DNA from 3 places in the Peribacillus sp. FSL H8-0477 genome. Region 2 is predicted to be linked to each of the others. Evidence: a T-box and tRNA genes for the amino acid it is inferred to sense, from the RefSeq annotation. Region 2 holds a T-box; the other regions hold tRNA genes.
The links. The T-box of region 2 lies ahead of alaS (alanine--tRNA ligase). A T-box ahead of a tRNA ligase gene usually reads a tRNA of that ligase, here a tRNA-Ala.

Region 1 (3,250 bases), on a different contig from region 2:
AATTAATATTGGGTAAATTGTTTAAAAATACAAAACAAAGTGAGGATGTCTTTACTATGATAGCAGAACAGCTGTTAACCAGAATAGAAGAATATAGAGAAAGAATGATTCATTTGGCAGGATATTCCTCAATAAGAGATAATCGAGTAGTAGAGGTCAGCGCAGAACTGGATACTTTAATCATTCAATATATTCATCTAACCAAAAAACAGTAACGAGGAAGTTACTGTTTAATTGTCTTGCATTATGTAAAAGCAGTGTAATCTACTTTACACTAACTTTTCTCCAAACAAAGAACCCATTAAGGCAACAGCAACCGTCGCTGTTTTATTTTTTTCATCTAGGATAGGATTAACTTCTACAAATTCAGCAGAAGTCACAATACCTGACTCTGAAAGCATTTCCATCGCCAGATGACTTTCTCTGTATGTGATTCCTCCCAACACGGGGGTTCCTACTCCTGGAGCATCTATCGGATCTAACGCATCCATATCTACTGATAAATGGACACCGTCTGTTTTATCTTTAAAGAAAGCAATAGTCTCTTCCATTACTGCTGCCATCCCGCGTCTATCAATTTCATGCATCGAAAAAACTTTAATCTCTTTCGAACTTATTAATTCTCTTTCTCCCTCATCTAAAGAACGAGCACCAATAATGACAATATTTTCGGGTTTAATTTTAGGCGAGTATCCATGGATGTTTACAAGCCCATCGTTTCCCAGCCCTATACTAACTGCTAGTGACATCCCATGAATATTACCAGAAGGCGTCGTCTCATCTGTATTTAGATCGCCATGAGCATCAAACCAAATCACACCCAGATTCTCATAGTGTTTTGACGCTCCTGCTAATGTTCCAATGGCAATTGAATGATCCCCACCTAATACAAGAGGAAATGAGTTCTTACCCAGAATAGCATCGACTTTTTCTGCCAGCACCCTGCTCCCGACAGTGACCTCTTTCAAGTTATTCAGCTTTGTTTCTGAAGCAGCCAACTGTTCGGGTCTTCCAATCGTAATGTCTCCTAAATCCTCTACATCAATCCCTAAGCTTCCAAGTTTCTCTACTACCTCGGCATACCTGATTGCACTTGGTCCCATATCTACCCCACGTCTATTTTGACCGAGATCCATAGGCAGACCAATGATTGTTATTTTCTCTATCTTCAATTCCTCAACCCCTTTAAACCATTTTATACCAATATAGGCAGATGGTTCAACAAAACAAAAGGTTGTATAAAGATACAAAAAAAACCTTAAACCAAAGAATGGTTTAAGGTTTTTGTATGGAGCCTAGCGGGATCGAACCGCTGACCTCCTGCGTGCAAGGCAGGCGCTCTCCCAGCTGAGCTAAGGCCCCTCTTGTACAGTAATGTACGATTGAGATGGAGCGGAAGACGGGGTTCGAACCCGCGACCCCAACCTTGGCAAGGTTGTATTCTACCGCTGAACTACTTCCGCATAAAAGTGAGCCATGTAGGATTCGAACCTACGACCCTCTGATTAAAAGTCAGATGCTCTACCAACTGAGCTAATGGCTCATATTAATTAACAAAATAAAAAGTCAGATGTATATGTTTACTATTCAAACGTAAACTCACAACTGAGCACTTGATACTTCATATAATAATATGGCTGGGCTAGCAGGATTTGAACCTACGCATGACGGAGTCAAAGTCCGTTGCCTTACCGCTTGGCTATAGCCCAATATATTGTATACCTGACAAAAAAATAGGTGGTAATCATATATTCCCCTAAATGAGAAAATATATAACTGTCCACTAATTGATTTTATAATGGTGGAGGGGGGCAGATTCGAACTGCCGAACCCTAAGGAGCGGATTTACAGTCCGCCGCGTTTAGCCACTTCGCTACCCCTCCAGAAAAACAGTGCCGGCAAGAGGACTTGAACCCCCAACCTACTGATTACAAGTCAGTTGCTCTACCAGTTGAGCTACACCGGCAAGTGTAAAATAAAACATGGTGGAGGATGACGGGATCGAACCGCCGACCCTCTGCTTGTAAGGCAGATGCTCTCCCAGCTGAGCTAATCCTCCATATATATAAAGTGGTGACCCCTACGGGATTCGAACCCGTGTTACCGCCGTGAAAGGGCGGTGTCTTAACCGCTTGACCAAGGGGCCTAACTAATTTTCATATCAATTCCAAGTAAACTAGTAAGCTCCCAAGCGGATTCGAACCGCTGACCTCTTCCTTACCATGGAAGTGCTCTACCTACTGAGCTATGGAAGCATGGCTCCGCAGGTAGGACTCGAACCTACGACCGTTCGGTTAACAGCCGAATGCTCTACCACTGAGCTACTGCGGAATGGTATAATGTTTCCTAAAACTCTTCGATAGATAAAAATTAAAAGTGAATCTGCCTGGCAATGTCCTACTCTCACAGGGGGAGACCCCCAACTACCATCGGCGCTGAAGAGCTTAACTTCCGTGTTCGGAATGGGAACGGGTGTGGCCTCTTCGCCATCATTACCAGACATTATTCATTTATCAAAGACATTTATTATTATAATATCTTTTTATGGATTTTTCAAGAACAAATTTCTTGTTCTTTCAAAACTAGATAATAGGAAGGTTAATGCACAATATTAAAACGAATGGTTAAGTCCTCGATCGATTAGTATTTGTCAGCTCCACGTGTCACCACGCTTCCACCTCAAACCTATCTACCTGATCATCTTTCAGGGATCTTACTAGCTTACGCTATGGGAAATCTCATCTTGAGGGGGGCTTCATGCTTAGATGCTTTCAGCACTTATCCCGTCCGCACGTAGCTACCCAGCTATGCCTTTGGCAAGACAACTGGTACACCAGCGGTGCGTCCATCCCGGTCCTCTCGTACTAAGGACAGCTCCTCTCAAATTTCCTGCGCCCACGACGGATAGGGACCGAACTGTCTCACGACGTTCTGAACCCAGCTCGCGTACCGCTTTAATGGGCGAACAGCCCAACCCTTGGGACCGACTACAGCCCCAGGATGCGATGAGCCGACATCGAGGTGCCAAACCTCCCCGTCGATGTGGACTCTTGGGGGAGATAAGCCTGTTATCCCCGGGGTAGCTTTTATCCGTTGAGCGATGGCCCTTCCATGCGGAACCACCGGATCACTAAGCCCGACTTTCGTCCCTGCTCGACTTGTAGGTCTCGCAGTCAAGCTCCCTTGTGCCTTTACACTCTACGAATGATTTCCAACCATTCTGAGGGAACCTTTGGGCGCCTCCGTTACT
Region 2 (3,250 bases):
TGCTGCTGCAGCGTTTATTAGTTATTTGCTGCATCCGGTTGTTGAGTTTCTTCATGTGAAGGGGATGAGCCGTGGTCTGTCGATTGTGGTGATTTATGTTTTGTTTTTTGGGGGGATTGGATTTGCGGTGTACCGCGGGATTCCTGTTATTATTAAGCAGGTGGGGGAGCTGGCGGAAAGTGCGCCGGTTGTGGCGGAACAATATCGCGGCTGGATGAAGATGATTGAAGCCAAGACCACACATTGGCCGTTTGGCGTTCATGAGCGGATCGACGAAATGATTGCTTTAGTCGAAAGTAAACTTGAGGCATTGGCTGGTACAATTATGAGCTATTTTCTCCGGGCCTTTGATTTTTTCCTGCTTATTGCTCTTATCCCATTTCTTGCTTTCTACTTTATTAAAGATTTTCAAGCTATTAAAAAAATGACCTGGTACATCACTCCAAAAAAATTTAGAAAGCAAGGGATGTCTTTTCTTCGTGATGTCGATACGTCACTGGGCGGGTATATCCGTGGACAGATTCTTGTTTGTGCAGCGATTGGGTTGGTTTCAGCTTTCCTTTTTTGGGTGGTTGGGATGGAGTATCCGTTGCTGTTGGGTACGATTATTGGCATTACGAATGTGATTCCGTATTTCGGTCCCATTATTGGTGCCGTTCCAGCCGTTATTCTTGCTGCTTCTATTTCTGTGAAAATGGTTATAATAGTGGGTGTAATCGTCCTTGTTTTACAGTTTCTTGAGGGAAATATTCTATCGCCGCTGATTGTGGGGAAAAGTTTGCATATGCATCCGGTTTTAATTATGTTTGGACTTTTGGTTGGCGGTGAAGTTGCAGGCGTGGCAGGTCTAATTATTGCTGTTCCTGTGCTGGCCATTCTTAAGGCTTTTGTGCTGCATGCGAAGATTCATTTCGGAAAAACGCAATCTAGTCAGTTCGATGATTGACAAATAAATTTTGGATGAATATAATCCAATACATAAGAACTTTTATAATTCGTAAACACAATGATGGAAAAAGTATGTTGATGTGCATATGTTTAGAGAAGATTTCCCTTGGCTGAAAGGAAATTTCGATGTAGTCGACAGAAAGCTAGTCCGGAGTGCAGCTAATTCCTGCCGTTTCGCCGCGTTAAGGCATTGATGAAGGTGATGGGTGCGTGAATTTGGCCCATAATCAGGGTGGTACCGCGAGCTAACTCTCGTCCCTGTCAGGGGATGGGAGTTTTTTTTGTGCCCAAATTTAAGGAGGAAATAATGATGAAATATTTAACAGGCGCGCAAATCCGCCAGATGTATCTAGACTTTTTTAAGGAAAAGGGACATGCAATTGAGCCGAGTGCTCCACTAGTTCCGCATGAAGATCCATCATTATTATGGATCAATTCAGGTGTTGCCACATTGAAGAAGTATTTTGATGGTCGAGTGATTCCAGAAAATCCACGGATTACGAATGCACAAAAAGCAATCCGTACAAATGATATTGAAAATGTGGGTAAAACAGCTCGACACCATACATTTTTTGAAATGCTCGGTAACTTCTCTATTGGTGAATACTTTAAAGAAGAAGCGATTACATGGGCATGGGAATTCTTAACTGACGAAAAATGGATTGGTTTCGATAAAGAGAAACTGGCTGTAACCATTCATCCTGAAGATGAAGAAGCTTTTGAACTGTGGAATAAAAAAATCGGCTTGCCTGCTGAGCGGATTATCCGTTTAGAAGAAAACTTCTGGGATATTGGTGAAGGTCCAAGTGGTCCGAACACAGAAATTTTCTATGACCGCGGACCGGCATATGGAGACGATCCAAATGATCCAGAACTTTATCCTGGCGGCGAAAACGAGCGCCATTTAGAAGTTTGGAACTTGGTGTTCTCACAATTTAATCATAATCCAGATGGTTCATATACACCGCTTCCTAAGAAAAACATTGATACAGGAATGGGACTTGAACGGATGGCTTCAGTTGTTCAAGATGTTGCAACCAATTATGATACGGATCTATTTATGCCGATTATTGCTGCAACAGAAGAAATTTCTGGTGTGAAATATGGCACAGGGACTCCATCAGATGTTGCATTTAAAGTCATCGCTGACCATATCCGGACTGTTGCATTTGCTGTCGGTGACGGAGCGCTTCCATCAAATGAAGGCCGCGGCTATGTGTTACGTCGTTTACTGCGTCGTGCTGTTCGTTATGCTAAGCAAATCAATATTAACCGTCCGTTCATGTTTGAATTAGTGCCGGTTGTCGGTGAAGTTATGCATGCCTTCTATCCAGAAGTAAAAGACAAAGCTGCTTTCATTGCTAAGGTTATTAAAAACGAAGAAGAACGTTTCCATGAAACCTTGCATGACGGCCTTGGCATTTTATCCGATGTGATTAAAAAGGAAAAAGCAAAAGGTTCTACAACGATTCAAGGTTCAGACGTGTTCCGTCTTTATGATACGTACGGTTTCCCAATCGAGTTGACAGAAGAATATGCTGAAGAAGAAAATATGGCTGTCGATCATGCTGGATTTGAATCAGAAATGGAAGCACAGCGTGCACGTGCTCGTTCGGCTCGTCAAGATGTGGATTCTATGCAAATTCAAGGCGGCGTGCTAGGCGATATCAAAGTCGAAAGTAAATTTGTCGGCTACGATCAGCTTGAAGCAGAAGCTGTTATTGCGGCAATCGTTCAAAACGGTGAATTAATGATGGAAGCTAATGAAGGTGAAGAAGTACATGTCATCTTAAGTGAAACACCGTTTTATGCAGAAAGCGGCGGACAAACGGCGGATAAAGGCGTTATTGTCAGTGAAGATGTTAAATTGTCCGTATTAGACGTTCAAAAGGCACCTAATGGACAAAATCTTCATCGTGTAACGGTGACTGCTGGTACATTGGTTCAGGGAGCGAAAGTGGTTTCGGTTGTCGATCAAGCTAACCGTCTTCCTATCATTAAAAACCATACAGCGACGCATTTAATGCATCAAGCTTTAAAGGATGTCCTTGGAACGCATGTTAACCAAGCGGGTTCACTTGTTCAAGCAGAGCGTCTGCGTTTTGACTTTTCTCATTTTGGACAAATTCAGCCAGAAGAGATTGAGCAAATTGAAAACATTGTTAATGAAAAAATTTGGCAGAGTCTAAATGTAAATATTGATACAAAAGATATTGAAGAAGCAAAAGCAATGGGAGCTATGGCGCTATTTGGTGAAAAATACGGCAAGGTAGTTCGTGTTGTTCAAATCGGCGATTATAGT
Region 3 (3,250 bases), 430 kb from region 2:
GTTACCCGCGACAGGACGGAAAGACCCCGTGGAGCTTTACTGTAACCTGATATTGAATTTTGGTACAGCTTGTACAGGATAGGTAGGAGCCTTTGAAACCGGAGCGCTAGCTTCGGTGGAGGCATTGGTGGGATACTACCCTGGCTGTATTGAAATTCTAACCCGCGCCCCTTATCGGGGTGGGAGACAGTGTCAGGTGGACAGTTTGACTGGGGCGGTCGCCTCCTAAAGAGTAACGGAGGCGCCCAAAGGTTCCCTCAGAATGGTTGGAAATCATTCGTAGAGTGTAAAGGCACAAGGGAGCTTGACTGCGAGACCTACAAGTCGAGCAGGGACGAAAGTCGGGCTTAGTGATCCGGTGGTTCCGCATGGAAGGGCCATCGCTCAACGGATAAAAGCTACCCCGGGGATAACAGGCTTATCTCCCCCAAGAGTCCACATCGACGGGGAGGTTTGGCACCTCGATGTCGGCTCATCGCATCCTGGGGCTGTAGTCGGTCCCAAGGGTTGGGCTGTTCGCCCATTAAAGCGGTACGCGAGCTGGGTTCAGAACGTCGTGAGACAGTTCGGTCCCTATCCGTCGTGGGCGCAGGAAATTTGAGAGGAGCTGTCCTTAGTACGAGAGGACCGGGATGGACGCACCGCTGGTGTACCAGTTGTCTTGCCAAAGGCATAGCTGGGTAGCTACGTGCGGACGGGATAAGTGCTGAAAGCATCTAAGCATGAAGCCCCCCTCAAGATGAGATTTCCCATAGCGTAAGCTAGTAAGATCCCTGAAAGATGATCAGGTAGATAGGTTTGAGGTGGAAGCGTGGTGACACGTGGAGCTGACAAATACTAATCGATCGAGGACTTAACCATTCGTTTTAATTACATGCAAAAACCTTCTTATTATCTAGTTTTGAAAGAATAAGTAAAATTGTTCTTGCAAAATTTCAAAAAGACTATATAATAATATAAGTCAGATTGAAAATGTTTGGTGGCGACAGCGAAGAGGCCACACCCGTTCCCATTCCGAACACGGAAGTTAAGCTCTTCAGCGCCGATGGTAGTTGGGGGTCTCCCCCTGTGAGAGTAGGACGTCGCCAAGCATATATATGGAGGATTAGCTCAGCTGGGAGAGCATCTGCCTTACAAGCAGAGGGTCGGCGGTTCGATCCCGTCATCCTCCACCATTTTTATTATACACCTGCCGGTGTAGCTCAACTGGTAGAGCAACTGACTTGTAATCAGTAGGTTGGGGGTTCAAGTCCTCTTGCCGGCACCATTTTTATGGATGTACAAGCTTATCATATTGATTTTAAGCTGCAAGACATCTATGAGCCATTAGCTCAGTTGGTAGAGCATCTGACTTTTAATCAGAGGGTCGTAGGTTCGAATCCTACATGGCTCACCATTTTTTATCGCGGGTGTGGCGGAATGGCAGACGCACCAGATTTAGGATCTGGCGCCGCGAGGCGTGGGGGTTCAAGTCCCTTCACCCGCACTTAATATGCGGAAGTAGTTCAGTGGTAGAATACAACCTTGCCAAGGTTGGGGTCGCGGGTTCGAACCCCGTCTTCCGCTCCAATTCTTATTAGTTCCTTGCCGGGGTGGCGGAACTGGCAGACGCACAGGACTTAAAATCCTGCGGTAGGTGACTACCGTACCGGTTCGATTCCGGTCCTCGGCACCATCTTTTAATTAAATATGCGCCCGTAGCTCAATTGGATAGAGCATCTGACTACGAATCAGAAGGTTGTAGGTTCGACTCCCGCCGGGCGCACTTTTTATCGGGAAGTAGCTCAGCTTGGTAGAGCACTTGGTTTGGGACCAAGGGGTCGCAGGTTCGAATCCTGTCTTCCCGACCATGAAATTTTGGGGCCTTAGCTCAGCTGGGAGAGCGCCTGCCTTGCACGCAGGAGGTCAGCGGTTCGATCCCGCTAGGCTCCACCAATTTTTTATAACACATATATCTTCTATTTGGGCGGCGTAGCTCAGCTGGCTAGAGCGTACGGTTCATACCCGTGAGGTCGGGGGTTCGATCCCCTCTGCCGCTACCAAAATTAGAGGACCTTTAGCTCAGCTGGTTAGAGCAGACGGCTCATAACCGTCCGGTCGTAGGTTCGAGTCCTACAAGGTCCACCATCTTCAACTGTGGAGGAATACCCAAGTTCGGCTGAAGGGATCGGTCTTGAAAACCGACAGGGGTGTCAAAACCCGCGGGGGTTCGAATCCCCCTTCCTCCTCCATTATTATTTTTTAAAACAGTGACATTTAGATTAGTACAATTATTATTATCGCGGGGTGGAGCAGTTCGGTAGCTCGTCGGGCTCATAACCCGAAGGTCGCAGGTTCAAATCCTGTCCCCGCAATCATAATGGTCCGGTAGTTCAGTTGGTTAGAATGCCTGCCTGTCACGCAGGAGGTCGCGGGTTCGAGTCCCGTCCGGACCGCCATTATTATTTAAAAATTATTATTTACATATTGGCTCAGTAGCTCAGTCGGTAGAGCAAAGGACTGAAAATCCTTGTGTCGGCAGTTCGATTCTGTCCTGAGCCACCATATTTTATTTTGGCGGTTGTGGCGAAGTGGTTAACGCACCTGATTGTGGTTCAGGCATTCGTGGGTTCGATTCCCATCAGTCGCCCCATTTAATATTGCGGGTGTAGTTTAGTGGTAAAACCTCAGCCTTCCAAGCTGATGATGAGGGTTCGATTCCCTTCACCCGCTCCAATAATGGGCCTATAGCTCAGCTGGTTAGAGCGCACGCCTGATAAGCGTGAGGTCGATGGTTCGAGTCCATTTAGGCCCACCATTATTGTTCCGCAGTAGCTCAGTGGTAGAGCATTCGGCTGTTAACCGAACGGTCGTAGGTTCGAGTCCTACCTGCGGAGCCACGGGGAAGTACTCAAGAGGCTGAAGAGGCGCCCCTGCTAAGGGTGTAGGTCGCGTAAGCGGCGCGAGGGTTCAAATCCCTCCTTCTCCGCCAGTAGGCCCCTTGGTCAAGCGGTTAAGACACCGCCCTTTCACGGCGGTAACACGGGTTCGAATCCCGTAGGGGTCATATTAAAAGATGTATACACATTGTGTACATCTTTTTTTTATGTTTAATATGTAAGCGTTATTTTCAAAGAGTATTTAAAACCTAGATGTAACATGTATCTTGCTCCTCTTGAAAAACTTTCTCATTCATCTTAGAACTTCCTTCCATCCAAAGAGAAAAATCCCCTGTGCAGCCAGGGGATTTTAATTATTACTTTTTATCTAG

Region 1: it has a tRNA-Ala gene. The T-box ahead of alaS (alanine--tRNA ligase) is inferred to sense a tRNA for this amino acid. The anticodon was not compared.
Region 3: it has a tRNA-Ala gene. The T-box ahead of alaS (alanine--tRNA ligase) is inferred to sense a tRNA for this amino acid. The anticodon was not compared.

Annotation. Positions count from the first base shown of each region.
Region 1 is NZ_JBBODE010000002.1:62,137-65,386, reverse strand. Features, by position in the region: gene MHI18_RS12185 (aspartyl-phosphate phosphatase Spo0E family protein) at 57-215, shown strand; gene rocF (arginase) at 270-1,166, opposite strand; tRNA gene MHI18_RS12175 (tRNA-Ala) at 1,290-1,362, opposite strand; tRNA gene MHI18_RS12170 (tRNA-Gly) at 1,389-1,463, opposite strand; tRNA gene MHI18_RS12165 (tRNA-Lys) at 1,471-1,543, opposite strand; tRNA gene MHI18_RS12160 (tRNA-Gln) at 1,635-1,709, opposite strand; tRNA gene MHI18_RS12155 (tRNA-Tyr) at 1,800-1,883, opposite strand; tRNA gene MHI18_RS12150 (tRNA-Thr) at 1,894-1,966, opposite strand; tRNA gene MHI18_RS12145 (tRNA-Val) at 1,984-2,059, opposite strand; tRNA gene MHI18_RS12140 (tRNA-Glu) at 2,072-2,146, opposite strand; tRNA gene MHI18_RS12135 (tRNA-Thr) at 2,183-2,255, opposite strand; tRNA gene MHI18_RS12130 (tRNA-Asn) at 2,257-2,331, opposite strand; rRNA gene rrf (5S ribosomal RNA) at 2,385-2,500, opposite strand; rRNA gene MHI18_RS12120 (23S ribosomal RNA) at 2,621-3,250, opposite strand, start outside.
Region 2 is NZ_JBBODE010000001.1:1,216,695-1,219,944, reverse strand. Features, by position in the region: gene MHI18_RS06320 (AI-2E family transporter) at 1-946, shown strand, start outside; T-box leader at 998-1,211, shown strand; gene alaS (alanine--tRNA ligase) at 1,259-3,250, shown strand, end outside.
Region 3 is NZ_JBBODE010000001.1:1,647,454-1,650,703, reverse strand. Features, by position in the region: rRNA gene MHI18_RS08430 (23S ribosomal RNA) at 1-861, shown strand, start outside; rRNA gene rrf (5S ribosomal RNA) at 976-1,091, shown strand; tRNA gene MHI18_RS08420 (tRNA-Val) at 1,100-1,175, shown strand; tRNA gene MHI18_RS08415 (tRNA-Thr) at 1,192-1,267, shown strand; tRNA gene MHI18_RS08410 (tRNA-Lys) at 1,321-1,396, shown strand; tRNA gene MHI18_RS08405 (tRNA-Leu) at 1,406-1,486, shown strand; tRNA gene MHI18_RS08400 (tRNA-Gly) at 1,495-1,569, shown strand; tRNA gene MHI18_RS08395 (tRNA-Leu) at 1,587-1,675, shown strand; tRNA gene MHI18_RS08390 (tRNA-Arg) at 1,692-1,765, shown strand; tRNA gene MHI18_RS08385 (tRNA-Pro) at 1,774-1,850, shown strand; tRNA gene MHI18_RS08380 (tRNA-Ala) at 1,860-1,935, shown strand; tRNA gene MHI18_RS08375 (tRNA-Met) at 1,966-2,042, shown strand; tRNA gene MHI18_RS08370 (tRNA-Ile) at 2,051-2,127, shown strand; tRNA gene MHI18_RS08365 (tRNA-Ser) at 2,139-2,231, shown strand; tRNA gene MHI18_RS08360 (tRNA-Met) at 2,281-2,354, shown strand; tRNA gene MHI18_RS08355 (tRNA-Asp) at 2,362-2,438, shown strand; tRNA gene MHI18_RS08350 (tRNA-Phe) at 2,469-2,544, shown strand; tRNA gene MHI18_RS08345 (tRNA-His) at 2,557-2,632, shown strand; tRNA gene MHI18_RS08340 (tRNA-Gly) at 2,642-2,715, shown strand; tRNA gene MHI18_RS08335 (tRNA-Ile) at 2,721-2,797, shown strand; tRNA gene MHI18_RS08330 (tRNA-Asn) at 2,805-2,879, shown strand; tRNA gene MHI18_RS08325 (tRNA-Ser) at 2,881-2,971, shown strand; tRNA gene MHI18_RS08320 (tRNA-Glu) at 2,975-3,046, shown strand; gene MHI18_RS08315 (TraR/DksA C4-type zinc finger protein) at 3,236-3,250, opposite strand, start outside.